3 regions of the Pseudarthrobacter sp. NPDC092424 genome follow, and region 2 is predicted to be linked to each of the others. Evidence: riboswitches for the same ligand, from Rfam matches in the RefSeq annotation. Region 2 holds a riboswitch; each other region holds the start of a gene.
The links. A riboswitch is a leader RNA that binds a small molecule or an ion and turns the genes downstream of it on or off. The one in region 2 is predicted to bind thiamine pyrophosphate.

Region 1 (10,228 bases), on a different contig from region 2:
CAGACCAGCCTCTTCCTGGTGACCGGACTGATCGAACGCCGCGGCGGCAGTTCGTCCGTGGACCGGCTGGGCGGACTGGCCAAGCTCTCGCCGCTGCTGGCGGTGCTGTTCTTCATCCCCGCAATGAACCTGGCCGGCATTCCGCCATTCTCCGGATTCCTGGGCAAGGCCGGGCTGATCCAGGCAGGGGTCGCCCTGGGCACGCCACTTGCTTACGTGCTGGTGGCGGGCGGCGTGCTGACCAGCCTGCTCACCCTCCTGGCGGTGGCGCGGGTGTGGAACAGGGCCTTCTGGCGCAAGCCGTCCGATGCCGAACATCCGGATCCCGTGTTGCTGTCGGTTTCCGGGGCAGGGGGAACGGCATCCGGTGCCGGCCGCACGAACACCACCGGCCAGCCGCACACCACGGTGCTTCCGCGGACCATGGTGGGGTCCACCTTGGGCCTGGTGGCGCTCGGGGTTGCCCTGACCGTGTTTGCGGGTCCGCTGTTCACGCTGTCCGGGCAGGCGGCCCAGGACATGCTGGACAGGACGGACTATGTTCAGGCCGTGCTGGGCGCGGACACCTCCGTCCCGCAGATCACCACCGCTGGAGGAGGACAATGAGCCGCCGCCGGATTTCGCTGCGCCAGGAACTGCCGCTGCTGGTATGGCTGGTGATCGTCTGGGGTGCCCTGTGGCAGGACTTCAGTCCGGGAAACGTACTGTTCGGCGCGCTGCTTGCCGTGGCGGTGGCCCGGCTGTTCTACCTGCCGCCTGTGGAACTGAGCGGCCGCTTCAACATCCTGTACGCAATACCGTTCGCTTTTGCGTTCCTCGGAAAGGTGGCCGGCGCAAGCGCCCAGGTGCTCTTCCTGGCGGTGGCCCGGGGCCGCAAGGTGAGGAACGCCGTCGTCGCTGTCACTTTGCGAAGCCATCAGGACCTCATGGTGACGGCCACCGGACACGTGATTTCGCTGATCCCGGGCTCACTGGTGGTGGAGGTGGACCGCTCCACGTCCACTCTTTACCTGCACGGGCTGAACATCAGCACTGAGCAGGACGTGGCCCGGCTGCGGAACGAGGTACTTTCCATCGAGGCGGGGCTGATCAGGATTATGGGAACACCGGCCGAGCTTGAGGCTGTCCGCAGGGAGGCCGCGGCATGATGCAGTCCGTGCTGGCCGTGACGGCCGTGATCCTGGCGCTCGCCGCCGGCGGCGCCATTCTCCGGATCGCCCGGGGACCGTCGCTCCTGGACAGGGTGCTGGCCACCGACGTGCTGCTGGCCGTCCTGGGGGCGGCGCTGTGCATCGATATGGCCGTAAACCGCCACCTGAACAACCTGATGCTGGTGGTGGCCATCTCGATCATCGGCTTCGTCGGTTCAGTGACGGTGGCCCGGTTCGTCGCGGACAGAAGGGAACAGCCGCATGAATCCTGAACTGCTCACGGGCTACCGGGCGGTGGGCGAGACTGTCGCCGGCGTTGATGCCTGGGTGGACGCCGTGTCTGCGGTGTTCATGGTGGTCGGCGCTGCCCTGTCGCTGGGCGCCGCCATTGGCCTGCTGCGCTTTCCGGACCTGCTGAGCCGGATGCACGCCGCCACGAAGCCGCAGGTGCTGGGACTGTTCCTGCTGCTGGCGGCGATCGGACTGCAGCTGCGCACCTGGTGGGTGTGGCCCGTGCTGCTGGTGGCCTGGATCTTCCAGTTACTGACGGTGCCGGTCTCCGCGCACATGGTGGGCCGGGCCGGCTATCGCACCAAGCACCTGCACCGGGAACTGCTGACCTCGGACGAGCTCGAAGCCGTGGTCCAAAAAGCCGCCGGCAACCCGCCTCCCGAGGAATGAGTGAGACGGGTTGCCGGCGGCAGGTTGAAGCGGGGCTAAACGATGTCCTGGCTCTTGGCGAAGCGGGTGATGGCGCGCTGGGTGCCGCGGTTCGCCAGGACCTGGATGACGGTGCTCACCGATGCTGAGATCAGGGCAAACGTCAGGGCCGAGTGCAGGCTGGTGGGCACATCCTCGTCCTTGCCGGTGGGAGGCTTCCGGCCTGTGGTCTTCTCCCAGACGGTGTTGACCATCTTGGTGCCGACGAAGCCTGCCACCAGCGAGATGCCGGTGCCGAGCAGCTTAATGAAAAGGTTCATTCCTTGTACTCCTTGCGGGCAGAAAACGGACTGACCCCAGCCTAACGGCCCGGCGCCGTAATTTTCCCCGCCGCCATTGGCCGCTGCGGTGTAAACTGGAGCACGCCCTCAGGGGCATACCACTCAACGCAACATTCAAACGACAGGGGAGCGCCGCCGTCGGGCATTGCCGGCTCAGCCGGGAACCCGTGTGGGCGCTGAGAGTGCGGAGATCCGCAGACCCTCGAACCTGATCCGGTTAGTACCGGCGCAAGGGAGTCGAGTTCTCGAAGTGGCCGGCAACACCGTTCAACGCGGTTGCCGTGACCACTTTCCCCTCCTGCTACCCAGGAGGATTCACCATGGCAACTGAAGCAATCAAGAAGACCCCCGGCAAGTCCTGGCGCGTCGTGGACATCGTGGTGGCGGCGCTGATCGCCATCGCCGGCGGGGTGATTTTCTGGGCGTGGTCCCAGGGCGCCCTAGCGGTGTCCGCTCCGATGAACGCCGTCTACCCGCCCCTGACCGGCCTGATCGCCGGCGGCTGGATGATTCCGGCTGTCCTGGGGATGCTCATCATCCGCAAGCCCGGCGCGGCACTCTTCTGCGAGACGGTTGCAGCCACCGGCGAACTGCTGATGGGTTCGCAGTACGGCACGTCGGTGCTGTTCTCCGGATTCGTCCAGGGCCTCGGCGCGGAAATCATCTTCGCGGTTTTCGTCTACAGGAAGTTCAACCTGCCCGTGGCCCTGCTCGCGGGCGCCGCGGCAGGCCTGTTCTGCGGCCTGAACGACTCGTTCTCCCCGTGGGGCTGGAACATCGCCTACTCCGCCGGTGACAAGTTCGCCTACATCCTGTTCACCAGCATCTCCGGTGCGATCATCGCCGGCGCCCTGTCCTGGATCGCCACCCGCGGCCTCGCCCGGACCGGCGTGCTGAGCCCGTTCGCCTCCCGCAAGGCGGCCACGGAGCCCGTCTTCTCCTGATGCCAAGACCTTCCGGCAGCGCATCCGCCGTCCGCCCCGCCGCGGTTGCCGCCCGCGGCTGGGGCTGGCGGCACCCCGGACGCGCCAAGCCAGCCGTCCGGGGCCTTGACCTGGACATCGCGCCGGGGGAGCGGGTGCTCCTGCTGGGCCCGTCGGGTGCCGGCAAGTCGACGCTGCTCCACGCCCTCGCCGGGGTGCTGGGGGACGCGGACGACGACGGCGAGGCAGGCGACGCTGACGAGTCCGGTTCGCTTCTGGTTGACGGGGCTTCCCCCCGGGGCCGGCGCGGCCGCGCGGGGCTGATGCAGCAGGACCCCGAAACGCAGGTGGTTCTGTCACGGCTGGGTGACGACGCCGCCTTCGGTGCCGAGAACCTCGCGGTTCCCCGCGACGCAATTTGGGCGCGCGTGCATGAGGCGCTTGCCGACGTCGGACTTTCCCACCTGCCGCTGCACCACCCCACGTCCGCGCTGTCCGGTGGGCAAAAACAGCGGCTGGCGCTGGCGGGCATCCTGGCGATGCGCCCGGGGCTGATCCTGCTGGACGAACCAACCGCCAACCTGGACCCGGCCGGCGTGCTGGAAGTCCGGGACGCCGTGGGCCGCTGCCTGGACAAGACCGGCGCCACGCTGGTGGTGGTGGAACACCGCGTGTCCGTGTGGAAGGACCTGGTGGACCGGATCGTGGTCCTGCAGCCGGGATCCGGCGCCGGGCCGGCCGTATTGCTGGACGGACCTCCGGACCGGGTGCTGCGCGAGGCCAGGACCATGCTCATGGCGGCCGGTGTGTGGGTGCCGGGATACGTTCCGGAGACGCGCCAACGGGCGGCCATGCCCCCTCCGGGTTCCGGCGGCCTCCTGCTCGCCGCCGAGGGGCTGGGAGTTTCGCGGGAACGGACGGGCCGGAAGGGTCTCAGGAAGATCCCGCCGGTACCGGTGCAGCGTGACATCTCGGCGCAGGTGCGCGCTGGCCAGGCGCTGGCCGTCACAGGGCCCAACGGGGCGGGCAAGTCCACCTTTGCGCTGACCCTGGCCGGGCTCCTGGCGCCGGTGAAAGGGAAGGTTTCGGCCGCCGTTGACCTGAGCCGCGGGGCGGGAATCGATCCGTACCAATGGAAGGCGGAGCAGCTGATCGAGCGGATCGGCACCGTCTTCCAGGAACCCGAGCACCAGTTCGTCACCGGGAATGTCCGGGACGAGCTGCTCTTCGGTCCCCGGCACCTGGGCCACGGCGGGGAACGCGTTGACGAGCTGCTTGAGCGGCTGCGGCTCACCGGCCTGGTGGACGCAAACCCGTACACGCTGTCCGGCGGGGAGAAACGGCGGCTCTCCGTGGCCACCGTGCTGGCCGCCAGCCCGCAGGTGCTGGTCCTGGATGAACCCACCTTCGGGCAGGACGCCAACACCTGGGCCGAGTTGGCGTCCTTCCTGTCCGAGCTTCTGGACCAGGGTGCCGCCGTGGTTGCAGTAACGCACGACGCCGAATTCACCGCCGCGCTTGGCGGTGCGGAACTGCGCATGGCAGCGCCGGACCGGGTGGCACCATGACCGGGGCAGGGCGGCAGGAACTGAACCTGCGCGGAAACCAGGCGCTTCTCACCCACGCCAACCCACTGAGCAAGTTCGCGTCCGTCTTCCTCATCACCCTGGTGCTGGCGCTGTCCATCGACTGGGTCTCGGCCACCGTGGCGCTGGTCTTCGAACTTCTCCTGTTTCCGCTGGCCGGGCTGACGTTTGTGCTGCTGTGGCAGCGCGGCTGGCCGTTGATCCTCGCGGCCGCGGCAGGGGGCTGGAGCACCTCCATCCTGGCTCCTGACAGTGGAAGGACGCTGATCGACGTCGGACTCTGGACCATGAGCGAAGGCTCCCTAGAGCTCGGTGCCGGATTCATGCTGCGCGGGTTGGCCATCGCGCTGCCGGCCGTGCTGCTGATGAGCTGCACCGACCCCACCGACCTTGCGGACGCCTTGGCGCAGAAGGCCCGGTTGCCGCACCGGTTCGTGCTGGGCACGCTCGCCGCGATGCGCCTCGTGGGGCTGATGGCGGAGGAATGGCAGACCATTGGAATGGCACGACGGGCGCGCGGCGTGGGTTCGCGCGGGAACGTGCTGCAGCGGGCGAAGGCCACGCTGGGGCAGAGCTTCGGGCTGCTGATCCAGGCGATCCGGCGTGCGTCGCGGCTGGCCGTGACCATGGAGGCACGCGGGTTCGGCGGCGGGCCGCGGACCTGGGCCCGCGAATCCACGTACAGCAGGCTGGATGTCTGGGTTTTAGCCGGCGGGGCACTGGTTGCGGGACTGTCGGCGGCTGCGGCCATCTCGGCCGGCACCTGGAATATGGTCTGGCTGGAGAACTGAGACACGGGTCTTGCTGTTGCACGGGTATCGCACGCGGCGGGTACTGGATCCCTATCCGGGCCTCTGTCCGCCCCTTCTGGCGCCCTCGTAACTCATGAATGATATATTCGAGGTATGACGCAGGAAACCACAGAACACGTTGCCGCCATGCTCCGGGACGCCCGCGCAGAAAAAGGCTGGACGCAGGGGCAACTTGCGGCCGAACTTGGAACCAGCCAAAGCGCCGTGGCCCGGATGGAGCAGGGCAAGCAGAACCTGAGCCTGAAGATGATCCAGCGGCTCGAGGCCATCTTTGACCGCAGCATCGTGAACGTGGGCAAGCCCCGGATGACCCACCTCCGCGTGGAGGGCGGGCGCACGCTCTCCGGCGCAGTGGACGTCAACAGCAGCAAGAACGCAGGCGTCGCGCTGCTGTGTGCCAGCCTCGTGAATCGCGGAACCACCGTCCTCCGCCGACTGGCGCGCATCGAGGAAGTCAACCGGATCGTCGAAGTGCTCGCGAGCATCGGCGTCGAATGCACCTGGCTCAACGACACCGACCTCCGCCTGCGCCGACCGGCCGTCCTGGACCTGGCCGGCATGGATATCGACGCCGCCCGCCGCACGCGCAGCGTCATCATGCTGCTGGGGCCGCTGCTGGACGAGACTGCCGAATACCGGCTGCCGTACGCGGGCGGCTGCGACCTGGGCACCCGCACCGTGGAACCCCACATGCAGGCGCTGCGCCAATTCGGCCTGTCCGTGGAAGCTGGCGGCGGTTTTTACACTGTCCAGGCCCCGCCCGCCGACACCCGCGAACGGTCCTTCGTGCTGACCGAGCGCGGCGACACCGTCACCGAAAATGCCATCATGGCTGCGGCGCACCGCGAGGGCACCACCGTGATCCGCAACGCGAGCCCCAACTACATGGTTCAGGACCTGTGCTTCTACCTGCAGATGCTGGGCGTGGACATCGAGGGTATCGGCACCACCACGCTCCGGATCACCGGCCGCCCGCGGATTGAGGCCGACGTCGAATACTTCCCCTCCGAGGACCCGATCGAGGCGATGAGCCTGATCACCGCCGGCATCGTCACCAACTCCGAGGTGACCGTGCGGCGCGTGCCGATTGAGTTCATGGAGATTGAACTGGCCACGCTGGAGCAGATGGGCCAGCAGCTGGAAGTCTCGGGTGAGTACATGGCCCGGAACGGCCGCACCCGCCTGGTGGACGTCACCACGAAGCCGTCGGAGCTGCGGGCGCCCGAGGACAAGATCCATCCCATGCCGTTCCCCGGGCTCAATATCGACAACCTGCCGTTCTTCGCAGTCATCGCGGCCAACGCGCACGGCCAGACCATGATCCACGACTGGGTCTACGAAAACCGCGCCATCTACCTCACGGAACTTAACCGGCTGGGTGCGCAGGTGCAGCTGCTGGATCCGCACCGTATCTACGTCAACGGTCCCACCAAGTGGCGTGCCGCCGAGGTGGGCTGCCCGCCGGCACTGCGTCCCGCGGCGTGCCTGCTCCTGGCCATGCTCGCGGCCCGCGGCGTATCGGAGCTGCGGAACATCTACGTGATTGAGCGCGGCTACGAGGACCTGGCCGAGCGGCTGAACACCATCGGCGCCAAGGTGGAGTATTTCCAGGACTAGGCATTCACGCTTCGTCATGAATTGCACGTTTGGCCGTGCAAATGCCCCGGGCTGCAGCAGAATGTGAATATGCGTACATTCGGCGTTGAGGAAGAGCTTCTGATCGTCTCCCCCGAAACGGGGGAGCCGCTTGCCCTGGCCGACGCCATGCTGTCCGGCCGGCGCATGGCCGCCGACGACGCCCCGCAGGTTTCCCATGCTCCGGGGCCGCAGGTGCTCGAGACGCGGGATGTCGACCCGCACTCGCTGGAGAAGCGGGACGAGACGGTCTACGACGACGAAGAGATGGGCTTGAGCGCCGAGCTGAAGCTTGAGCAGATCGAGACGCAGACGCGGCCATGCCGGGAGTACGGGGTACTTCTTGAGCAGATCAGGGCCGGCCGTACCCTGGCGGATCTCGCAGCCCGAAAGAGCAACGCCCGCGTGGCGGCCCTGGCCACCTCACCGCTGGCCTCGGCAACGCACACCACTCCGGACCCGCGTTATGCGCTGATGCTGGAACGCTTCGGCCTTACGGCGCAGGAACAGCTGACCTGCGGGTTCCACGTCCACACATATGTTGAAACGCCGGACGAAGGCGTTGCCGTTCTTGACCGGATCCGCGACAAGCTCGCAGTCCTCACCGCGCTCAGCGCGAACTCGCCATTCTGGAACGGGCAGCAGACAGGCTTCGAAAGTTACCGGACCCAGGCCTGGAACCGCTGGCCGACAGCAGGGCCGACGGGAATCTACGGGACGTACCCGGCGTACCGGCGCGTGGTCACCCGACTGTTGGACAGCGGGGTCATGCTGGACGAGGGCATGCTCTATTTCGACGCAAGGCTCTCCCGGAACCACCCCACGGTGGAAGTCCGGGTGGCGGACGTTTGCCTCCGGGCCGAAGATGCGGCCCTGATCGCCCTGCTGGTCCGGGCGCTGGTGGAGTCGGCCAGCCGGGAGTGGCGGGCGGGAGTGGATCCCGCACCGGTGCCGACCGTGTTGCTGAGAATGGCGTCCTGGCAGGCCAGCAGCAGCGGACTCAGCGGGGAACTGCTCGACTTCGGTACATTCAGGCCGGCGCGCGCCGCGGACGTAGTCCGGTCCCTGGTCGACTACCTCGCGCCGGTCCTGGACGAGCAGGGTGAACTGGCGGTTGCACGGCAGGGCGTAGAGGACATCATTGCGCGCGGTACCGGCGCGGCAGAGCAGCGCCGCATCCGGGACAGGATGCTTGCACAGTCGCAGCCGGAGGACTTCGGCTTCGGTGCCGTGGTGCAGCATGCTGTGAACGTGACCATGCGCGGCGCGCCCGACCCCTCCGATCTGGACGCCGTCCCGGACCTCCTTAGGGTCCGCCAGTCCTAGGGTGTCGGGGAGTTGCCGCTCGGGCCCCCTGTCGTGCCGTAGGCTGGGGTTCAAATGCTTGGGGGGTGCTCGCGGTTCGCAGGATCAGCAGGTGGCGGTTCAGGGGGAAAGTTGGCCGGAGGGCTTCAGTCGAGCGTGCCCTGGATGAGGCCCGGGAACGCTATAAATCCCTCTTCCAACACAATCCCCACGCCGTCTACTCATTCGACCTGTCAGGCAGGTTCCTCTCGGCCAACCCTGCGTGCGAACAACTGACGGGTTACACCGAGGCGGAGCTGCTGAAGTTGCAGTTCCACCAGCTTGTTGTCCCGGAGAAGATCGCCCGGACTGCCGCCGCGTTCAAGCGGGCAGCCGCCGGGGAACCCCAGCACTACGAGTCCACCCACCTGCACAGGGACGGCCACCGCGTTGATATCGCAGTGACGAACATGCCGATCATCATTGCCGGGGCCGTGGTGGGCGTGTACGGGGTTGCAGAGAACATCGGAGAGCGCCGCCAGGCGGAAGTAGCCCTGAGGGAAAGTGAACGATACTACCGCAAGATCCTGGAAGAGATCGCCGAAGGGTATTTCGAGACCGACCTGGCCGGCAACCTGACCTTTGCCAACAACGCACTCTGCGTACTCTTCGGCTGCTCCCGCGAGGAGGCCCTGACGCTGACCAACAAGGACTTTTCCGGGCCTGCCGAAGCCGCCAGGATAGCCCGGTATTTCAGGATGATACGTGCCGGCGAAACTCCGGATCCGGGCTTCGAGTGGACGTTGACCCGGAAAGACGGTGAACAGCGTGTTGTCTCCACCTCGGCCTCATTGATCCAGGACAGGAACGGAGAACCGGTCGGCTTTCGCGGCATCACCCGCGACGTCACCGAGCGCAGCAGGGCCCAGGAGGCGCTAAGGAGGAGCGAAGAGCGGTACCGCCTGGCCATGCGCGCCACCCAGGAGGTCCTCTGGGACAGTGACCTGCAGACCGGGAGGACCGTGTGGCACGGCGCGGTCCGGTCCATGTTCGGGATCGTCGGCCAGACATTCGTTCACACCGGGGAATGGTGGGAATCCAGGCTTCATCCGGAGGACAAGGAGCCCCTCCTGGATTCCCTGGCCAGCCTCTTTGGCTCTGACGGGGAAATGTGGAGCAGGGAGTACCGCTTCCGCCGGCAGGACGGCAGCTACATGGACGTCTTCGCCAGGGGCCATGTGGTCCGGAGCCAGCCCGGGCAGGCCATCCGCTTCGTGGGGTCGATGATGGATGTCAGTGCACAGAAACGCAGCGAGGCGGAGCTCGAACGGCTGGCCTTCATCGATCCGTTGACCGGCCTGGCCAACCGAAGCAGGCTGCTTGCGCACCTTGATCAGGTCCTTGCCGACGCGGACAGGACCGGAAGCGCCGTGGCGGTCTTTTTCCTGGACCTGGACCGGTTCAAGCTCATCAACGATGGAATGGGCCATGCTGCAGGTGACAGCCTGCTCGCCCAGTTCGGCGCACGGCTTTCGGGAGTCATCCGCGCCCAGGACGCCGCCTCGCGGTTCGCCGGGGACGAATTTGTGGTCGTCTGCAGCGATACGGATGAGGAAAATGCCAGGAAGATAGCGGACCGGATAGCGACAGCTGTCCAGGACCCCTTCAATATCCAGGGAAATGAGCTGTTTGTCTCCGTGAGCATCGGCGTCGTCCTCTCGGAGCCGGGGGATACGGCGGCCTCCCTCCTGCACCGCTCCGACGCTGCCATGTACCACTCGAAAGCCGACGGGAAAGGGGCCGCGTTCCTTTTTGACGAGAAGATGCAGCACAGGG
Region 2 (10,228 bases):
CGGTCACCTCGTGCCGGTTGCCCAGGTTGGTGTAGGAGAGGGTGATGAACATCATCACCAGCAGGATGGCGAAAATGACCACACCGAAGACCCACGGCTCTGCCCAGAGCGGAGCAAGTTCGTGTTCTTCGGCCTCAGCGGCTGCGGTCATGGCAATCTGCTGGAACAGCATGTTCTCCCCTAGGGTTCAGGAATTGCGGCAGCGGAAGTGACCGCTGCGAATGGTTCTGGTCTATGTTACCGCGTTGCTACCCGCGGACCTGGCCCTCGCCCTGGACGATCCACTTAGTGGTGGTGAGCTCCGTCAGGCCCATGGGACCGCGCGCGTGCAGCTTCTGCGTGGAAATGCCCACCTCGGCTCCCAGGCCCAGCTCGCCGCCGTCCGTGAAGCGGGTGGAGGCGTTGACGATTACCGCCGCCGAATCGATCTCGGCGATGAACCGCTCGGCGTTGGCCAGGTTGTTGGTGAGAATGGCCTCGGTGTGGCCCGTGGACCACGTGCGGATGTGCTGGACGGCCTGGTCCAGGTTGTCCACCATGGCCACGGCCAGATCCAGGTCCATGTACTCGGTCCCCCAGTCCTCGTCCGTGGCGGCTTCGGCCTCTATGCCTGCCGGCAGGGCAGCGCGGACACGTTCGTCCACGTGCAGCCGGACGCCGGCTTTGTGCAGGGCCGTGGCGACGGCGGGAAGGACCGTGGAACGCGAGTGCACCAGCAGCGTCTCCACGGTGTTGCAGACGCTGGGGCGCTGGGTCTTGGCGTTCAGGAGGATCTCCACGGCCATCTCTTCGCCGGCCGATTCATCGATGAAGATGTGCACGTTGCCCTCGCCTGTTTCGATGACGGGCACGGCGGAGTTGGTGACGACGGACTGGATCAGGTCGCGGCCGCCGCGGGGAATCAGGACGTCTACCCGTCCGCGGGCCCGCATCAGCGCCGTGGCACCGGCGCGGCCGTACTGGTCCACCGTCTGGACGGCGTCGGCGGGCAGCCCCACGGATTCCAGGGCCCCGCGCAGGATCCGCACCAGGACCTCGTTGGTGGACTCCGCGGCGCTTCCGCCGCGGAGGATGACGGCGTTGCCGCTCTTGAGCGCGAGGCCGGCGATGTCCACGGTGACATTGGGGCGTGCCTCGTAGATGGCTGCCACCACGCCCATGGGAACGTTGACCTGGCGCAGGCGCAGGCCGTTGGGCAGTGTCTGGCCACGGACCACGTTTCCTACAGGGTCCGGCAGGTTGGCCAGGTTCTCCAGGGCGTCGGCGAGCCCCTGGATGCGGGCCGGCGTCAGCGTGAGACGGTCCAGCATGGCCGCGGAGGTTCCATTGGACTTGCCCCTGGCCACGTCCCTAGCGTTGGCTGCGAGGATGTCCTGCTGGTTTTCTTGCAGTGCAGCAGAGACGGCGCGCAGCGCCCGGTCCTTCCAGGCCCGGTTCGCCGTGGCCATCCGGCGGGCCGCGTGGCGCGAGCGGTCCGCAATGGCGTGGACGCCCGCCTCGACTTCATCGGCGGATACGGGAGCAGTGCCCGACGCCGGAGACTCCGCGGATTCCAGCGGCTGCGCCAGGGCAGCAGCGTTGGTCTCTCCGGAATTTTCAACAGCGTTGTGGATCAGGGCCTCAGTCATGTTCCAAGTTTAGGCGAGCGGGCGGCCCGGACCAGCACCAGGTCGTCAACATGAACAACTTCACGCTCATAGCCGCTGCCCAGTTCCTCGCCGAGGTCCCTGGTGGTCCGGCCCAGCATGCGTGGCAGCTCGGCCGAAGAGTAGTTGACCAGGCCGCGCGCCACGACGGTGCCGTCCGCGCCCGCTATCTCGACGGCGTCGCCTGCTTCAAACTCGCCGTGCACCGCGGAAATCCCGGCCGGGAGCAGGGAAGTCCGGTGATGCCGGACGGCCCGGACCGCTCCTTCGTCAACGACCAGGCGGCCCTGCACGGACGCGACGTGCGCCAGCCAGAGGAGACGGACGGGCTTGCGGGCACCGTTTACCGTAAACCAGGTCCCCACGTCCTCGCCGCTAAGCGCGGCCGCGGCGTTGGGCGTAGAGGTGACAAGGGCGTGGATGCCGGAGCCGGCGGCCATGGTGGCTGCCTCGACCTTGGTCATCATGCCGCCGGTGCCGACGCCGGCCTTGCCCGCCTTGCCGATGGAGACGCCCTCCAGGTCCTGCGGGCCTTCCACCAGTGGAATCCGCTTGGCACCTTGGGAAGGCGGACCGTCATAGAGGGAGTCGACGTCGGAGAGCAGCACCAGCGCGTCGGCCCGGACCAGGTGCGCCACCAGGGCGGCGAGGCGGTCGTTGTCTCCGAAACGGATCTCATGCGTGGCCACGGTGTCGTTCTCGTTGACCACCGGCACCACACCGAGGTTCAGGAGCCGGTTGAGCGCCCGGAAGGCATTGGCGTGCTGGCTTCGGCGCATGAGGTCCTCCGCGGTGAGGAGGACCTGGCTGACGGTCACGCCGTGGGCACCGAAGGCCTGGGTGTACCGGGCCATGAGCAGGCCCTGGCCCACGCTGGCAGCAGCCTGCTGGGTAGCCAGGTCACGGGGGCGTTTGGCCAGTCCCAGCGGAGCGAGTCCCGCGGCGATGGCACCGGAGGACACCAGGATGATCTCGGCACCGGTGTTGCGCTTGGCCGCGAGGGCGTCTGCGAGGCTGGTCAGTGACTCCTCGGAGATGCCTCCCTTGATACTCGTCAGGGACGACGAACCGACCTTGACCACGATCCTGCGGGCATTGGCCAGTACGCTCCGGTCTGACGCGGGTACCGCTATCGGGGCAGGCGCGGATGCGCGCGCGTCGGCGGGCCTAGAACTCATCGCCTGCGTCCAGTCCACTCTCCTTGAGGGGCTTGGCCACGCGGCGGCTGCTCACGGACTCGGTCCAGATGCCGGCCTTGCGCTCAGCCTCAAGCTCGGCCCGGGCCGCAGCCTTGGCATCCTTGCGTTCCTGCTGCTCTTCGCGCTTCTGGCTGCGGGTGGGACGGTCGCCGATGTCCGCGAACCGGACGTCGGTGCCGCGCGGGGACGCCAGGAGTTCGGCGCCTGCCATCATGGTGGGCTCCCAATCGAAGACAACGCCGTCGTCCTCGCCGATAACCACGGTGTCGCCGGGCTTGGCCCCCTGCTTGAACAGCTCGGTTTCCACGCCCAGCTTGGCCAGGCGGTCAGCCAGGTAGCCGATGGCTTCCTCGTTGGTGAAGTCCGTCTGCTTGACCCAGCGCACGGGCTTTTCGCCGAGGACGCGGAACAGCGGCTCCAGGCCCTTCTCTTCGCGGCGGATCCGGAAGCCGGTCTCATTGACGGCGCGGGGACGCAGGACAACAGGCTGCACCTTGGGCGGGGCTGCGGCCACGGCATCGCGGGCGGCCTTGACGATTTCAGCCATGGCAAAGCCCAACTGGCGCAGGCCTTCATGGCTGGTGGCGGAAACCTCAAAGACGCGGTAGCCGCGGGACTCAAGCTCGGGGCGGACGAACTCGGCCATGTCCTTGCCGTCCGGAAGGTCCACTTTGTTCAGGGCCACCAGGCGCGGGCGGTGGTTCAACGGGACGACTTCGCCGTTCTGCCCGGCGTAGCTCATGTCCACGGCGTACTTCTCGAGTTCAGCCTCGATGATTGCGAGGTCGGAGAGCGGATCGCGGTCCGATTCGAGGGTGCCGCAGTCCAGGACATGGACCAGCGCGGCGCAGCGCTCCACGTGGCGCAGGAAGTGGTGGCCGAGGCCCTTGCCCTCGCTGGCGCCCTCGATCAGCCCGGGCACGTCGGCAATGGTGAAGCGGACGTCGCCTGCCTGCACCACGCCGAGGTTGGGAATGAGGGTGGTGAAGGGATAATCGGCAATCTTGGGCCGTGCGGCAGACATGGCCGCGATGAGGCTGGACTTGCCCGCGGAAGGGAAGCCGACCAACGCGATGTCCGCAATGGACTTCAGCTCCAGGACGATGTCGCGCGATTCGCCTTCGATGCCGAGCAGCGCAAATCCGGGAGCCCGGCGCTTCTGCGAGGACAGGGCGGCGTTGCCCAGGCCGCCGATCCCCCCGGCGGCCGCGACGAACTCGGCGCCTTCGCCGACGAGGTCCGCAAGGACGGTGCCGTCCTTGGACTTGACGACCGTGCCGTCCGGAACGGGCAGGACCAGGGTCTCGCCATTCTTGCCGCCGCGCCAGTCGCCCATTCCGGGGCCGCCGTTGGTGGCGTGCCGGTGCGGTGCGTGGTGGTAGTCAAGCAGGGTGGTGGTCTGGTGGTCCACGCGGAGGATGACGTCCCCGCCGTTGCCGCCGTTGCCGCCGTCGGGCCCGCCGAGGGGCTTGAACTTCTCACGGTGGACGGAGACGCACCCATGGCCGCCGGTACCGCCGGATACGTGCAGTACTACCCGGTCTACAAAGCTGGCCACGTGGATCTCCTCAAATGCTGTTTCCCGGCGCCGCTGGACGCCAAGACGATTGTAATGCGGTTAAAAGAACAGTGGAGCGGACCGTATGGCCCGCTCCACCGCTTCAGAACTGTTTGTTACTCTGCAGCTGCAGCAGCAACGATGTTGACGACGCGACGACCGCGGCGGGTGCCGAATTCAACGGCGCCCGGGGTCAGTGCGAACAGGGTGTCGTCGCCGCCACGGCCAACGCCGGCGCCCGGGTGGAAGTGGGTGCCGCGCTGGCGGACGATGATCTCGCCTGCGGAAACAACCTGGCCGCCGAAGCGCTTCACGCCGAGGTACTGAGCGTTGGAGTCACGACCGTTGCGAGTGGAGCTCGCGCCCTTTTTATGTGCCATCTGAAATGCCTGCCTCTAAATTCTGGGGAATCTGCTGAAAAAGCTGAACAGTAACCGGTGGTTACTTGATGCCGGTGATCTTGACCTTGGTCAGTTCCTGGCGGTGACCCTGGCGCTTCTTGTAACCGGTCTTGTTCTTGAACTTCTGGATGACAATCTTAGGACCACGGAGGTCCTGGAGGATCTCAGCCGTAACAGTCACCTTGGCCAGGTCAGCAGCGGCGGAGGTGACCTTGTCACCGTCTACCAGGAGCAGTGCGGGCAGCTCAATGGTGCTGCCGGCTCCACCGGCGACGCGGTTCAGGGTAACGAAGTCTCCAACGGAAACCTTCTCTTGGCGGCCGCCTGCGCGGACAATCGCGTACACCACTTGGGAACTCACTTCTCTCGACGTTTATTACTAAATTTGCGTGCGGCACCCGGCGCTGAATGGCTGGGTTTCCGCTGTGCCTCAACGCCGTGGATTTCCCGGGGGAACCCGTGAGCTATCCCGGAAGATTCCGCTGCATGTCCTGGACACGCGGCGGCCCCCCAGGGTCATAACCCAAGTGTTGGCGTAAGCACCGAAGATCTAGAATACGCTAGTTTTGGCTTCGGCCGCAAATGAGGCTGGTTCCGGCGGGTCGTCTGTGATAGTGGCCACAGGTTGCTCCGGCGCCGGGACCGTGCGTCACTATATTAGCCGCGGCGGGGCCCCGCCGGGGTCAGCAATGAAGGCGCGGCGCGTCGAAAAAATCCACTTCCAGGCGGCAGGACTGCCGGAACGCCGTTGCCATGGCAGCCCGGTCGGCCTCAGACGCGTTCCGGCCGGCATCATCCACAATCGCCACCGCCCGGCGCGTTGCCGCCGCGAAGGCCTCGTCCGCGTAGGTGCGCAGCCATTCGGCGTACGGATGGCCTGCTGGCTCACCCGCTGCCACGAAAGCTGCGTGCAGAGTCCGCCCCACCTCCGCATACAGCCAGAAACAGGGCAGGACCGCAGCGGCCAGTACCGCATAACTGCCCGACGCCGACGCCGCAGTCAGGTGGTCCACGTACGCCTTGGTCACGGGGCCAAGTCCGCCCTGGGCAGGCCTCGTGTTCAGCCAGGACCGGTGCAGCCCGGATTCAACTTCAAGGCACTGCTGCGCGGACCTGGCCCAGAAGAGCTGTTCCGCCTCCGTGGGGGCCAGCGCACTGGCCCTCGCCAGCACGCGGGAGTACCCGGCCAGGTAGATGGCATCCTGGGCGAGGTAATACGCGAATTCGCTTTCGGGCAGGGTGCCGGCGGCCAGCGACCGAATGAACGGCAGGGCGTGGATTTGCCCGAGGTGATCCTCGGCGTCAGCCCAAAGCTGTTGGGCGAAGGAGCCCTCCGCCCGGAAAACCGGCTGGTGGTGGAAATGGTGCACGGGCCCGTTGCCGGTTCCCACGGAGAGCCGATCCGAAGCGGCGAGGGCGCCCGCGAGCCACGGCTTGACCTCCCGCAGCGACGCTTCCCAGTCACCCAGCCGGGCCTGCATCGTGGCCATGGCCGACGACAGCGAGCAGCCCGTACCGTGGCTGTTCCGCGTAGCGATCCGCTCCCCCGGCAGTTCCACCACCTCCGCCGACAGTCGGCCGGACGTATCCACCAGGGCATCCGGGCAGTCCCGGCCGGCGAGGTGGCCGCCCTTAACCAGGATGGTGGCTCCCGTGGTCCGGGCAAGGCAGCGGCCCTGGTCCAGCGCGCCGACCCAGGTCGACTGCAGCCCGCCGCCTGCCAGGAGGGCAAGTTCGGCCAGGTTGGGGGTGATGAGGTCGGCCAGCGGCAACAGGTCCCCCAGCGCGGCCTCGGCGGACTCCTGAAGGAGCCGGTCACCGCTGGTGGCAACCATCACCGGATCGAGGACGACGACGGCCGGGCGCGCCTTTTCGAGCCAGGTCCGGACCACCTCAATCACCGCGGCCTCCCCCAGCATGCCGATCTTGACCGCGTCCACGGTGATGTCTTCGCTGATGGCGTCCAGCTGCTGTGCAAGGAAGGCTGCGGGCGGAACATGCACCGCACGCACGCCACGGGTGTTTTGCGCAGTGAGCGCGGTGATGGCAGCCATTCCGTAGCCACCGAGGGCGGCGATGCTCTTCAGGTCCGCCTGGATGCCCGCGCCGCCGGAGGGATCGGAACCCGCAATGGACAGGACCCGCGGAACGCTGCGCACTGTGGCAGTGGTTTCCGGCGGTTGCAGCTGGACAGTGGTCGACGACAAGAGACATCCCTTCGCCGGTGCTAACCGGACAGGTTCAACGGGTCTGGATCTCAGCCGGCCCTCTGCGCGGCACCCCGTGTCGGTTTCCCAGCCTAGTCCTCTTGCCGTCCCGGACGCAGAAATCCCCGCCTTATGAACAACTCCCCCTGTAGTTCAAGGGGCAGCGTCCATGAGACGGGGACTTCCGGAGGGCGTTTGCGCGGAACTACAGCTCCGACGCCGGCACACCGACACCCAGGATGATGGGCTCCTCGGCCCGCTTCCCGGCGGGCCGGGCGGTTCCCGGCGCGGCGGCCGGTGCAGGCTCCGGAGCCTTGGCCGCGTGGGAGTGCCCGGCAGCCGGGGCGGGCACGTTTTCGTGCTGCTCCACCGTGGTTGCGTTGGCTGCGCCCTGGGCACGGCTGGCGCTGCGGTTGCGCCGCGGCCTGCGCTGGCGGGACTGCTCAAGCGTGTGGTCGGAGTAGTCCTTTTCGGCGGCCGCAACTGCCGGAGCCGCAGCAGCTGGAGCAGCCGAAGGGGCCGGCGCGGCGGAGTCAGCGTCCGCAACGGCGGGCACGGCGTCAGGCTGCCGGGCAGGCTCACCCAGGTGGGCGAACGCCTCGGCCAGCCGGTCCAGGGACAGTGAGGGCTGGGGCTGTTGCTCTTCCGTGTGCTCCACGAACGGCAGCGCGACCTTCTCGCCGCCAAAGGTGAGGACGGCTGCGGGCCGGGCGGAAGCACCGGCGTCGCTCTTTTCCGCCTCTTCGCCGCGTCCAGCGGGAACGGGCCCGGCAGCGGGAGCCGGCGCTGCCTGCTTGCCTGCGGCCACCTCGTCATCGTGCAGGTGCGCTGCGTGGGCGGCTGCGGCAATGTTGGCCAGGGCCAGGCGGGTAGCTTCTGCCTTGGCGTGGCGTTCGGCATCCGAAGGGTCCGGGTGGACCGTGTGGACCTGGACCGCGGGTGCCGGTGTTGCCTCAACCTGCTGGCCGCCCCGTCCGCGCCGGCGCTTGCGCTCCGGGCGACCGCCCGGCTGGTTGGCGTCGCCGCGCTGGTTCTCGTTGCGGGACCCCTCCCCCCTGGCCTCGCCGCGGTTGTCGGCGCGGTGAACGTGGTGTTCGGCGGCCACAGTGTTGGCGCGGCGGTGCTCCACGGGATCGTCGTGGGTGATCATGCCGCGGCCTGCGCAGGCCTCGCACTGCTCACCGAAGACTTCCAGGAGTCCGGTGCCCATGCGCTTGCGGGTCATCTGGACCAGGCCGAGCGAGGTGACCTCGGCAACCTGGTGCTTGGTGCGGTCACGGCCCAGGCACTCCACCAGGCGGCGCAGGACCAGGTCGCGGTTGGACTCGAGCACCATGTCGATGAAGTCGATGACGATGATGCCGCCGATGTCCCGGAGGCGCAGCTGGCGCACCACTTCCTCGGCTGCCTCAAGGTTGTTCTTGGTGACGGTCTCTTCCAGGTTTCCGCCGCTGCCCGTGAACTTGCCGGTGTTGACGTCCACCACGGTCATGGCTTCGGTCCGGTCGATCACCAGAGAGCCGCCCGAGGGCAGGAAGACCTTGCGTTCCAGGGCCTTGTGGATCTGCTCGTCGATGCGCCAGGCGGAGAAGATGTCCTGGTCCTGGGTCCATTTTTCCAGCCGGCCCACCAGGTCCGGGGCCACATAGGTCACGTAGGCCTCGATGGTGTCCCAGGCTTCCTCGCCGGAAACGATGAGCTTGGAGAAGTCCTCGTTGAAGACGTCACGGACCACTTTGATGGTCAGGTCAGGTTCGCCGTAGAGCAGTTCCGGGGCAAGAATCTTGGTGGACCTGGACTGGCTCTCGATGCCCTCCCACTGCGCGCGGAGGCGGTTGATGTCGTGCGTCAGCTCTTCCTCGGAGGCGCCTTCGGCGGCCGTACGCACGATGACCCCGGCGTGCTCCGGGAGGCGGTCCTTGAGGATGCGCTTGAGGCGGTTGCGTTCCACGTCCGGCAGCTTCCGGGAGATGCCGGTCATGGAGCCGCCCGGAACGTACACCAGGTAGCGCCCCGGCAGCGAAATCTGGCTGGTGAGGCGCGCGCCCTTGTGGCCCACCGGGTCCTTGGTGACCTGGACCAGCACGGTATCCCCGGACTTCAGCGCGTTTTCGATGCGGCGCTGCTTGCCCTCGAGGTTCACGGCGTCCCAGTTGACTTCGCCGGCGTAAAGGACGGCGTTTCGGCCGCGTCCGATGTCCACGAACGCAGCTTCCATGGAGGGCAGCACGTTCTGGACCTTGCCCAGGTAAACGTTGCCGATCAGCGAGTCCTGCTGGGTTTTGGAGACAAAGTGCTCTGCCAGCACGCCGTCTTCCAGGACGCCGATCTGGATTCTGTCATCGCGCTGGCGGACGATCATCTGGCGGTCCACGGATTCCCGGCGAGCCAGGAACTCGGCCTCAGTGATGACGGTGCGGCGGCGGCCGGTGTCCCGCGATTCGCGGCGGCGCTGCTTCTTGGCCTCCAGTCGGGTGGAACCCTTGACGCTGGTGACGCGGTTGCTGGCCGGAACGTCGCTTACGGAGCGGGGGGCGCGGACGCGGGTCACCGTGTTGGGCGGGTCATCGTCCTCGCCGCCGGTGAGTTCAAGGTCCTGGTCGCCACGACGGCGGCGGCGCCGGCGGCGGGACGTCACCACGCCATCCTCGGCCGGCCCGGTGGAGTCCTCGTCGGCGCCGTCCGTGGTGTCTGAGCCTTCCTGGCCGTCCACGGTTTCGACGTCGCGGTCAGAGCGGCTGCGGCCCCGACGGCCCCGGCTGCGGCGGCGGCGCCGGTTGCCGGATTCCTCGGAGTCGTCCTCGTCCTCGTCTTCCTGGTCCGCTTCCACGGCGGCTGCCGCCGGACGGGCAACAGTGCTCAGGTCCGGGGCCTGGAACAGGACCGAGGTAGCCGAACCGGGTTCCATGAACAGCGAGCCAAACGCTGTGGCGGGGGCTGTTTCTTCGACCGGTTCTTCGCTGGCGGGTTCCGCGGTGGCGGCTTGCGCGGCGACAGGTTCCTCTGTCCCGGGCGCGGCGACAGGTTCTTCGGCGGACGGTGCGGTGGCAGGCGCTTCCACCGCGGTGGCTGCAGCTGCTGCTCCCACCACTGCTGGTTCAAGGCCGGCTTCCGCCGTTTCCGCGCCAGTGGCGGCCTGCACCTTGCGCGTTGACGTACGACGGCGGCGCACCGGCTTCGCGTCCGGCCCGTCTGGGGTGTCCTGGCTGGATTCTGC
Region 3 (10,228 bases), 400 kb from region 2:
CGGCATTGTCACCGGAGCGGCCAACGCGTTCGAACAGGAGCGCGAAGCGCGGTCCATGGACTCCGCCATCGTTGCCCTCCGGCGCCACACCATGAACGTGCTGGACGCCGAAATGGAAAAGGTGCGTGCCCGGCACGGCTGCACCGCCGCTGCCGAGGAAGTGGAGTTCGCGCTCCGCCGCATGGTCAAGCAGCTGCTGCACGTGCCCACGGTCCGGGCCCGCGAACTCGCCGCCAACGGGCAGCAGGACGACTACATCGCAGCCCTCGAAGCGCTCTACGGGATCACCGTGGAACAGCCTGCGGCACCCGCGGCCCCGCTGGCCGAATGCCCGGTGGACCACCAGGGCCTCGAAAGCGCCTGACCTGCCTCCCCGGCAACGCTCTCTCACATCCTGCGCAATTTCCGGCGACGCTCTCTCACATCCTGCGCAATTTCCGGCAACGCTCTCTCACTAACTCCGGAGAAGTGAGAGAGCGTCCTTCAATATGCCGCGTTAAGTGAGAGAGCGTCCGGGGCGGGCGTTCTGGGGCGTTCAGTAGACCGGCTTGGTCGGTTCCACTTCGCGCACCCAGGCCAGGATGCCGCCGTCGAGATGGCTCACCCGCTGGTACCCCGCCTTCCGCGCTGCCGCGAGTACGTTGCCGGACCTGGTGCCTCCCTTGCACAGGAACACCACGTCCCTGTCCTGCGGGATCTCCTGCCAGGCCTCCCCCGCGAGGATCCTGCCCTGCGGAACCAGGACAGAACCGTCGATCCGCACGATGTCGTATTCCCCGGGCTCCCGGACGTCCACCAGCTCAAAATCCTTCAGTCCGGCCTTCCGTGAGGCCAGCATGGTGGCCAGCTGCGCCGCGGTGACGGTGTGCTCGGTGTCGGTTTCCGGCTCCGGCGCAAGGCCGCAGAATGCCTCATAGTCAGTGAGTTCGGTGATGCGCGGCGCCGCGGGATCCTTCGCGACGCGGATTTCGCGCCAGCTGCCGCCCAGGGCGTCGAAGAGCGCGACGCGCCCGAGCAGGGAACGCCCGACGCCGGTAATCAGTTTGACGGCCTCCGTCACCATCAGCGACCCCACCGCCGCGCACAGCATTCCGAAGACGCCGCCCTCGCCGCAGGAGGGTACCGAACCCGCCGGGGGCGCCTCGGGATAGAGGTCGCGGTAGGTGGGCCCGTGTTTTTCCCAGAAGACGCTCACCTGTCCGTCGAAGCGGAAGATCGAACCCCAGACGTAAGGCTTGCCCAGGATGGCGGCAGCGTCGTTGACGAGGTAGCGGGTGGCAAAGTTGTCCGCACCGTCCAGGATCAGGTCGTACCCGGCGAACAGTTCGAGCGCATTTGCCGCGTCGAGGCGGTCCTTGTGCAGCCGGACCTCCACCAGCGGGTTAAGGGCATGGACCGCGTCCCGCGCTGATTCGATCTTGGGGCGTCCCACATCCGCCACGCCGTGGATGACCTGGCGCTGGAGGTTGCTGAGTTCCACCGTGTCGTCGTCGATGATTCCCAGTGTTCCCACCCCGGCCGCGGCGAGGTACAGCAATGCGGGGGACCCCAGCCCGCCTGCACCGATCACCAGTACTTTGGCGTTCTTGAGCCTCCGCTGCCCCACCGCGCCTATCTCGGGAATGATGAGGTGCCGCGAATAGCGCTCCACTTCCGCCGGTGTGAGTTCGCCTGCCGGTTCCACCAAGGGTTCCAGGGAAACATTTGCAACATTTGCGGTCAGAGACGAGGCCATACTTCAATGTATGCCCCGGGATACCGCCCGGTCATATTACCCCGCAGTAAAGTGGGTGTAACCGCAACGGAAAGAAGGACAACCGTGGTCCCAGAAGCACGCGCAGACCGCCCGTCCGCAGCACCGGAATCAGTCACCCGCCCCGCAGGCCAGCGCTCGGCACGGCTGCCGCGGGATGAACGCCGTGCCCAGCTCCTGGCGGCAGCCCAGGAAGTGTTCGTTGCCAACGGTTACCACGGGGCCGCCATGGACGAAATCGCGGAGACGGCGCGGGTCAGCAAGCCGGTCCTGTACCAGCATTTTCCGTCCAAACGTGAGCTCTATCTTGCCCTTCTGGACAGCCACCTGGCGGCCCTGACTGAGCTGCTGCTGGGAGCATTGAACTCCACCACGGATAACAAAGAGCGCGTCCAGGCCGTGATGCGCGCCTACTTCCGGTTTATCGCCAGCGATGACCAGGCGCACCGGCTTGTTTTCGAATCCGACCTTATTAATGACGCCGATGTCAGCTCCCGGCTGGAGACTTTGAACCGCACCTTCGCGGATGCCATAGCCCGGGTCATCGCAGAGGACACCAAGCTTCCTCAGCTGGAAGCCCAGCTGCTGGGCCGCGGCCTGGCCGGAATGGCCCAGGTGAGTGCACGCTACTGGCTGGAAACGGACGGGAATCTGGACCTGGATGTGGCCAGTGACCTCATTTACCGTTTAGCTTGGCGCGGAATCTCTCGTTTCCCCAAAGAGTCCTAGACTACAAATAAGAGAACACCTCGTTGAGGTCCCTGAACATTTGACCGGCTGGGAGGCCCCTGTGGAAATTAAGATCGGCGTGCAGAATGTTGGCCGCGAAATCGTACTGGAGTCCGCTGAGGACGCAGACTCCGTGGCCAAGGTCGTCGGCGAAGCCATCAACACGGGCAGCGAACTGCGCCTGAAGGACGACAAGGGCCGCCTGATCATCGTTCCCGGAAACGCCCTGGGCTACGTCGAAATCGGGGCCGAAGAAGTCCGCCGCGTAGGTTTCGGCCAGTTCTAGAACCCTTTGCCCGCGGCGGCCGCCTGGCCGCCGCGGCTTTAAGTTAAAGGAGATCCATGCTCTCGCTCACCATTGTCGTGCTCGCAGCGGTTGCCGCAGGATTCCTTGTGTGGGCCAATGACAAGCGCCATGCCAAGTACGGCGCCGGCCTCCCCGCGGGGGTTGCCGTTGCTGTGGCATCGGTGACCTGGACCATCCTCATGGCCGCAGGATTTGGCTACCTGCCCGGTTTGACCTGGCTGCCTTGGGTTCTTCCTGTGCTTCTCGGAACCGGCGCAGCCATCGCCGCGGTGGCCTACCTGGGCCGCACGCGCGCCCGGCAGGACACCGAGCGCCTGACCGCGGCCCTCCGCCTTTAGCGTTACAGGAACTCGGCCCGGCCCTCCATGGCGGATGACGCCAATGCATGTTCGCGCCGCGGTATACGCCCCGCAACCCTGGCCATCCTGCCGGCAGCCACCGCGTGTTTGAAGGCCGCACCCATCAGCGCCGGGTTCTGTGCCCGCGTCACCGCTGTCGCCAGCAGCACCGCGTCGCAACCCAGTTCCATGGCCAGCGCAGCGTCGGAGGCCGTACCGATCCCGGCATCCAGCACCACGGGAACGGAGGCGCGGGAAACAATCAGCCCGATATTGTGCGGGTTCAGGATGCCCAGACCCGTTCCGATAGGGGCACCCAGCGGCATCACGGCGGTGGCCCCGAGGTTCTCCAGCCGCAGCGCCAGGACGGGGTCGTCGTTGGTGTAGGCGAAGACCTTGAAGCCCCGGGCCACCAACTGTTCCGTGGCATCGACGAGCTCCACCGCATCCGGCAGGAGGGTCTGCTCGTCGGCAATGACTTCCAGCTTGATCCAGTCCGTCTCCAGGGCCTCGCGGGCCAGTTCGGCGGTGAGGACGGCATCCCGGGCCGTGAAGCAGCCCGCCGTGTTGGGAAGCACCCGGATCCCGTGGTCCACGAGCAGCTGGAACAGCGAGCCGGTCTCGGCCGGTGAATAGCGCCGCATGGCCACGGTTGTCAGTGCGGTGCCGGAGGCCAGGAGTGCGGCACCGAGACCCTCCAGGCTGGGCGCTCCCCCTGTCCCCATGATGAGCCGTGAGTGCAGCGGTATGCCGTCGATAACCAGGCCGTCAGCCGATGCTGTTTCCATGGCTGATGACGGGCGGCTTGTTTCGGTCACGGTGTCAGCCTCCCTGCACTGCGGTTACGAGCTCAACGTCGTCGCCCTCGGCGAGCGCCGTAGCGGACCACTGGCTGCGCGGAACCACGTGCGCGTTCTGCGCCACTGCCACGCCAAGCTTGCGCCCGTCGGCGGCCTGGCCGTCTGCTGCCAGCGGCCGGCCGGTGATGTCGCTGACCAGCGCAGCAACGGAGGCGCCGTCCGCCACGGCGCGCGGGCTTCCGTTCAGGATGATGTTCATGCTCTCTCCTTGGTGTCGTGGCGTGATGCGGCTGCGGAAAACCGGGCAGGGTCGAACGGCGCCCAGCGGGGGTCACGGGTGCCGTCCAGCAGGGCGCGGCAGACGGCCGCGGCCGCCGGCGCCAGCAGGACGCCGTGGCGGAAGAAGCCAGTGGCGACGACGAGCCCGGGGACGTATCCTCCGGCGGCGTCGGGCAGCGGTACGCGGCCCAGCAGGGGCGCGTTGTCCGGGGTTCCGGGGCGGGCCCGGGCGGTGCACTCGAGCAGTTCCAGTTCGGCGACGGCGGGGACCAGAGTCTGCGCGTCCCGAAGGAGCTGGTGAACCCCGCCGGCGGAGACGGCACCGTGCGCCGCTCCGGCCTCCGGACGGGCCGCCCCGCCCAGGGCGTCTTCGCGCTGGGTGGCGCCGATGACCACGGTTCCATCCTGCCGCGGCACCAGGTAGACCGGCACGCCATGAACCAGGCCCCGTACCGTCGCCGTCACCAACGGCCGGAGTTGCGTTGGCACGGCGAGCCGCAGGATGTCGCCGTACACCGGGCGCAGCGGCAGCGCCAGGCCCTCGGGCAACCCGCCCAGCGCTCCGGCGTGCAGACCGTTGGCGACCACGGTCTCCCGCGCAAGAACCTTTCCGCCGCCTTCCAGCAGGACTCCGGCCACGACGTCGTCCGCCCACGCCAGTCCCGCTGCCCTGGCCATTACCGCGTAACCGTCGACGGCGCCGGCAACCCTGGTGCCTGCCCCTCCCTCTCCGTCCGCGTGCCGGGAGAGCGCCAGCCGGAGGCAGGCCACCAGCTGCCGCGGATCCACCTGGTGGTCGGCGGGGGTGTCCAGGGCGCAGGCGATCGATGGGCTCAGGAGCGGTTCGCGGCGGCGTGCCTCCCGGACCGTGAGTGGCTCCACGTCGAGGCCGTTGGCCTTCTGCACGGCCCGAAGGTCAAGCAGCGCCTGCCTGTCCGCAGCGTCCGCGCCGACGGCGAGCGTCGGCGTCTCGAGGTATCCGGGGTCCGCGCCCGCGGCGGTTTTGAGGGCGGCCGCGAAACCGGGCCACCGGGAGGAGGATTCCAGCATCAGCTCCAGGAGGGCTTCCTCCTGGTAGTGAAGTTCGCTGACGGGGGCGAGCATTCCGGCCGCCGCCCAGCTGGCGCCGGTTCCGGGGGCATCATCCACCAGCACCACGGATCGGCCGGAGCGGCGGGCCTCCCACGCGATGCTGTGGCCTATCACCCCGCCTCCGACGACTGCCACGTCGGCACGCATTACGCCGTCGTCGGCCGCGCCGGATCCGCTGGTGGGGTTGCCCATATGGTTCCTTCCCTACGCCGGTATTAGCCGGATCAGGTCAAGCGGTCGGCTCTGACGCCCTCTCAGCCCGGCGCTTTTGTGACAGCTGCCGCAGGCTCCCGCAGTACGAGGCCAGTTTAGAGGAACTAGGCTTGCAGCCATGAATGTGTCCCCCGCTGCCGCCCTGGCGTCCGCGCGCCTGTACCTTTGCACCGACGCCCGCCGCGCCCACGGCGATTTTGCCCGGTTTGTCGATGCCGCGTTCGCCGGCGGCGTGGACATCATCCAGCTCCGGGATAAGGCCCTGGAGGCCGCGGAGGAGTTGGAGCTGCTCGAGGTGCTGCGCGAGGCTGCCGTCCGGCACGGCCGGCTGTGGGCCGTCAACGACCGGGCGGACATCGCGTCCCTTTCCGGGGCGCCCGTTTTCCACATCGGGCAGAAGGACCTTCCCCTCAAGGCAGCGCGCAGCCTCCTGGACGGCGCCGCGATCGGGCTTTCCACGCATTCGCCGGACCAGGTTGACGCGGCGGTGGCCGCGGCGCCGGGGCCGGCGGGCCTGGACTACTTCTGCGTGGGTCCACTGTGGGCCACGCCCACCAAGCCGGGGCGCGCCGCCGTCGGGCTGGACCTGGTCAGGCACGCCGCGTCCGTGGCGCCGGCCGGCCTGCCCTGGTTTGCCATCGGCGGAATCGACCACGGCAACGTGGACCGGGTGGCCGCTGCGGGTGCCCGCCGGATCGTGGTGGTCCGCGCCATCACGGAGGCGCCGGACCCGGCCGAAGCCGCTGCGTCGCTGCTCGCCGCCCTCGACGCCGCGGGTTAGCCCGGCTGTTCCTCGTTCCGGGGGTTTCGGGCTAGGCTGATTTTCGTGTCGCATCATCGGTTGGCTCCCAATGTCCACGAGCACAGGAACGCGCTCGAGGAGGCGTTGAGCGCGCTGCGTACCGAGCTGGAATTGCCTGCCGGATTCCCTCAGGAGGTCCTGGCGGATGCCGAAGCGGCCGTGGCCTCGCTGGACATGCCGGACTATGACCTGACGGACGTCGGATTCATCACCATCGACCCGGAATCCTCCACGGACCTGGACCAGGCCCTCTTCATTGAACCCGACGGCGGCGGCTACAGGGTGCTGTATGCCATCGCCGACGTGCCCGCTTTCGTCCGGCCGGGAGGCCCGCTGGACGCCGAAACGCGGCGCCGCGGACAGACCTTTTACGCGCCGGACGGCCGGATTCCGCTGCACCCGCAGGTCATCAGCGAAGGTGCCGGCAGCCTGCTCCCGGACCAGGACTGCCCGGCGTTTGTCTGGGACTTCCGGCTCAACAGCGCCGCGGAAGTCACTGCCGTCAACGTGCGGCGGGCACGCATCCGCAGCCGCGACAAGCTCAGCTACAAGGGCGCCCAAAAGGAGCTCGACGCGGGCACGGCGCCGCCGGTTCTCCAGCTGCTCAAAGAGGTAGGCCTCAAGCGCGTGGCGCTGGAGCGTGAGCGCGGGGGCGCCAGCCTGAACATGCCGGACCAGGAAATCGTCCAGCTTCCCGACGGCGGCTACCGGATTGCCGCCGCACCGCAGCTTCCCGTGGAGGACTGGAACGCACAGATTTCCCTCATGACCGGCATGGCCGCGGCCCGGCTCATGCTGGACGGTAAGGTGGGGATCCTGCGCACCATGCCTGCGCCGGACAGCCGCTCCCTGGACCACTTCCGGCTCCAGACCGAAGTCCTGGGCAAGCCCTGGAACGGGAAGATCAGCTACGGCGAATACCTCCGCACCCTGGACCCCACGGAGCCGCGCCAACTGGCCATTCTGCATTCGGCCGGGATGCTGTTCCGCGGCGCCGCCTACACCGCTTTCGACGGCACTGTCCCTGCGGATGCGATCCAGTCGGCCATTGGTGCGTCCTACGCGCACACCACCGCTCCGCTGCGCCGCCTTGTGGACCGTTTTGTCCTGGTGATCTGTGAAGCGCTGTGCAGCGGCGGCGGCGTGCCGGTCTGGGCGCGCGAGGCGCTGCCGCTCCTGCCAGGAATAATGGCGGGCTCCGACCAGCTGGCCAGCCGGATGGAGCGCATGGCGCTGGACACCGTGGAAGCCGCCCTGCTGGTCAACCATGTGGGGCAGGAATTTGACGCCATTGTCATTTCAGGGTCCCGGCCGCCCAAAGACAACGGCGGGACGTCCAACGGCAGGGACGGGAACGGGAAAAACGGCAACGGCAACGGCACCTCCGGCATTATCCAGATCGCGGAGCCGGCGGTGACGGCGCGCTGCGCCGGGGAGCTCAAACCGGGCACCAAGGTCCGGGTCCGTCTGGTTTCCTCGGACATCGCTGCGCGCCACGTGCATTTCGAACTCGTCCGCCAGGAGTCCGCCACCAGGGAACACGGCTAAATCCGGGGTTCCGGGCGTTTACGGCTAGACTGGTGCCTGTAGAAATGGATGCCCGGTCGTTGATTTCCTTTTTGAAACCAACAAGCCCGCCCCTACGCGATCTTGAGATACACCCGCCGGTCCCCAGTGCCGGCATTAGATAGCCCGCGATCGGCTTCCACTGGACTTGCTTGTGCGCCTGAGCGTGCTCCGGCCCCGCCCCCGGCGGAACCGTTGAGCAGGCAGCGCCATTGCCCAAATGAATAAGGAAACTCCACGTGAGTGAATTGCACACCCACCAGCTCTTGACGGACGAGTCCGGCACCGAAACCATCGAGCCGGAAGAGACCATCATCTCGGACGAGAAACCGCACGAGATCGAGGAGAAGTCCTTCGCCGACTTCAACGTCCGGGAGGACATCGTCGCGTCCCTGGCTGACGCCGGGATCACGCATCCCTTCCCCATCCAGGCCATGACCCTGCCCGTGGCGCTCTCCGGCCACGACATCATCGGCCAGGCCAAGACCGGTACCGGCAAGACCCTCGGCTTCGGTATCCCGGCCCTCCAGCGCGTTGTGGGACAGGACGATCCCGGCTACGACAAGCTGGCTGTTCCGGGCGCCCCGCAGGCCCTGGTCATCGTCCCCACGCGCGAACTTGCCGTCCAGGTGGCCAATGACCTGCAGACCGCCTCCAGCAAGCGCAATGCCCGCATCGCAACGATCTATGGTGGCCGCGCCTACGAGCCGCAGGTGGAAGCGCTGAAGAACGGCGTCGAGGTCGTCGTCGGCACCCCGGGCCGCCTGATCGACCTGTACCGGCAGAAGCACCTGAGCCTGAAGAACGTGCGGATCGTGGTCCTGGACGAGGCAGACGAGATGCTGGACCTCGGCTTCCTGCCGGATGTGGAGACCATCATCGCCGGCACCCCGGCAGTACGCCAGACGCTGCTGTTCTCCGCCACGATGCCCGGACCGGTGATCGCCATGGCCCGCCGGTACATGACGCAGCCCACGCACATCCGTGCCGCCGACCCCGACGACGAGGGCCTGACCAAGCGCGACATCCGCCAGCTGATCTACCGTGCACACAGCATGGACAAGATCGAGGTAGTGGCCCGGATCCTGCAGGCCAGGGGCCGCGGCCGCACCATCATCTTCACCAAGACCAAGCGGACGGCCGCGAAGGTGTCCGAGGAGCTGGTGGACCGCGGGTTCGCCGCTGCCGCCATCCACGGCGACCTGGGCCAGGGCGCCCGCGAGCAGGCCCTGCGTGCCTTCCGCAACAACAAGGTGGACGTCCTGGTGGCCACGGACGTGGCCGCCCGCGGCATCGACGTTGAAGACGTTACCCACGTGATCAACTACCAGTGCGTTGAAGACGAGAAGATCTACCTGCACCGTGTGGGCCGCACCGGCCGCGCCGGAAACAAGGGCACGGCCGTCACCTTCGTGGACTGGGACGACGTCCCCCGCTGGGCGCTGATCAACAAGGCCCTGGGCCTGAACGTGCCCGAACCGGTGGAAACCTACTCCTCCTCGCCACACCTGTACACGGACCTTGACATTCCCGAGGGCACCAAGGGCCGCCTGCCCCGCGATAAGCGCACCCTGGCCGGCGTGGACGCAGAAGTCCTGGAGGACCTCGGCGAAACCGGCAAGAAGAACGGCCGCGGCGGCCGCGACTCCGGCGCACCCCGTGACCGCGACCGTGAGCGCACCCGTGGTGGCCGTGGCCGCCCGGCACGCAGCGGTGAGTCCCGCAGCACCGAAGGGGCGGGCCGCTCCGGTGAGCGCCGCCGTCGTACCTCCGATGCCGTGGAAGCAGCTGACAGCGGCGCGCAGGCGCCCCGCTCCGAGGATGCCCAGCCGTCCCGTGCCCGCCGCACCCGGACGCGCACCCGCCGCCGCAACGGCGAAGTGGTGGCCGGCGACAAGGGCATGCAGCCTGGCGCCGAGGGCTAACAGCGTCGATGACTGACGCTGTTTGGGCGCCGGACGGCGGCAGCCTGGTGGTACACGCGGACAACGCGGACTACCTCCCCACGCTGCCGGACGGCGCCTTCACCCTTATTTATGTGGACCCGCCGTTCAACACGGGCCGGGTGCAGCGCCGCCAGGAGACCCGGATGGTGGCCAACTCCGGTGGCAGCGGGGACCGCGTAGGCTTCAAGGGCCGCTCCTATGACACCATCAAGGGCGCGCTGCACCGCTACGACGACGCGTTCAGCGACTACTGGTCCTTCCTGGAACCGCGACTCGTGGAGGCCTGGCGCCTGCTGGCCGACGACGGCACGCTGTACCTGCACCTGGACTACCGCGAGGTCCACTACGCCAAGGTCATGCTGGATGCGATCTTCGGCCGGGAGTGCTTCCTGAACGAGATCAT

Region 1: linked by a shared signal. The riboswitch ahead of ACIQCN_RS11735 (ECF transporter S component) and the one ahead of ACIQCN_RS02925 (bifunctional hydroxymethylpyrimidine kinase/phosphomethylpyrimidine kinase) in region 2 are both predicted to bind thiamine pyrophosphate.
Region 3: linked by a shared signal. The riboswitch ahead of thiO (glycine oxidase ThiO) and the one ahead of ACIQCN_RS02925 (bifunctional hydroxymethylpyrimidine kinase/phosphomethylpyrimidine kinase) in region 2 are both predicted to bind thiamine pyrophosphate.

What each region holds. Positions count from the first base shown of each region.
Region 1 covers NZ_JBIVQC010000007.1:110,679-120,906, reverse strand. The annotation lists gene ACIQCN_RS11760 (Na+/H+ antiporter subunit D) at 1-606, shown strand, start outside; gene ACIQCN_RS11755 (Na+/H+ antiporter subunit E) at 603-1,148, shown strand; gene ACIQCN_RS11750 (monovalent cation/H+ antiporter complex subunit F) at 1,145-1,423, shown strand; gene mnhG (monovalent cation/H(+) antiporter subunit G) at 1,413-1,832, shown strand; gene ACIQCN_RS11740 (DUF4235 domain-containing protein) at 1,868-2,131, opposite strand; TPP riboswitch at 2,266-2,405, shown strand; gene ACIQCN_RS11735 (ECF transporter S component) at 2,473-3,096, shown strand; gene ACIQCN_RS11730 (ABC transporter ATP-binding protein) at 3,096-4,643, shown strand; gene ACIQCN_RS11725 (energy-coupling factor transporter transmembrane component T family protein) at 4,640-5,452, shown strand; gene ACIQCN_RS11720 (UDP-N-acetylglucosamine 1-carboxyvinyltransferase) at 5,567-7,090, shown strand; gene ACIQCN_RS11715 (glutamate--cysteine ligase) at 7,160-8,434, shown strand; gene ACIQCN_RS11710 (EAL domain-containing protein) at 8,500-10,228, shown strand, end outside.
Region 2 covers NZ_JBIVQC010000001.1:613,791-624,018, reverse strand. The annotation lists gene ACIQCN_RS02955 (hypothetical protein) at 1-172, opposite strand, end outside; gene ACIQCN_RS02950 (glutamate-5-semialdehyde dehydrogenase) at 249-1,628, opposite strand; gene proB (glutamate 5-kinase) at 1,625-2,824, opposite strand; gene obgE (GTPase ObgE) at 2,814-4,403, opposite strand; gene rpmA (50S ribosomal protein L27) at 4,520-4,783, opposite strand; gene rplU (50S ribosomal protein L21) at 4,845-5,153, opposite strand; gene ACIQCN_RS02925 (bifunctional hydroxymethylpyrimidine kinase/phosphomethylpyrimidine kinase) at 5,488-7,011, opposite strand; TPP riboswitch at 7,001-7,098, opposite strand; gene ACIQCN_RS02920 (Rne/Rng family ribonuclease) at 7,217-10,228, opposite strand, start outside.
Region 3 covers NZ_JBIVQC010000001.1:218,726-228,953, reverse strand. The annotation lists gene ACIQCN_RS01160 (glutamyl-tRNA reductase) at 1-364, shown strand, start outside; gene moeB (molybdopterin-synthase adenylyltransferase MoeB) at 536-1,735, opposite strand; gene ACIQCN_RS01150 (TetR/AcrR family transcriptional regulator) at 1,820-2,482, shown strand; gene ACIQCN_RS01145 (DUF3107 domain-containing protein) at 2,544-2,768, shown strand; gene ACIQCN_RS01140 (hypothetical protein) at 2,825-3,127, shown strand; gene ACIQCN_RS01135 (thiazole synthase) at 3,130-3,915, opposite strand; gene thiS (sulfur carrier protein ThiS) at 3,950-4,186, opposite strand; gene thiO (glycine oxidase ThiO) at 4,183-5,490, opposite strand; TPP riboswitch at 5,483-5,602, opposite strand; gene thiE (thiamine phosphate synthase) at 5,630-6,292, shown strand; gene ACIQCN_RS01115 (RNB domain-containing ribonuclease) at 6,338-7,861, shown strand; gene ACIQCN_RS01110 (DEAD/DEAH box helicase) at 8,119-9,804, shown strand; gene ACIQCN_RS01105 (DNA-methyltransferase) at 9,813-10,228, shown strand, end outside.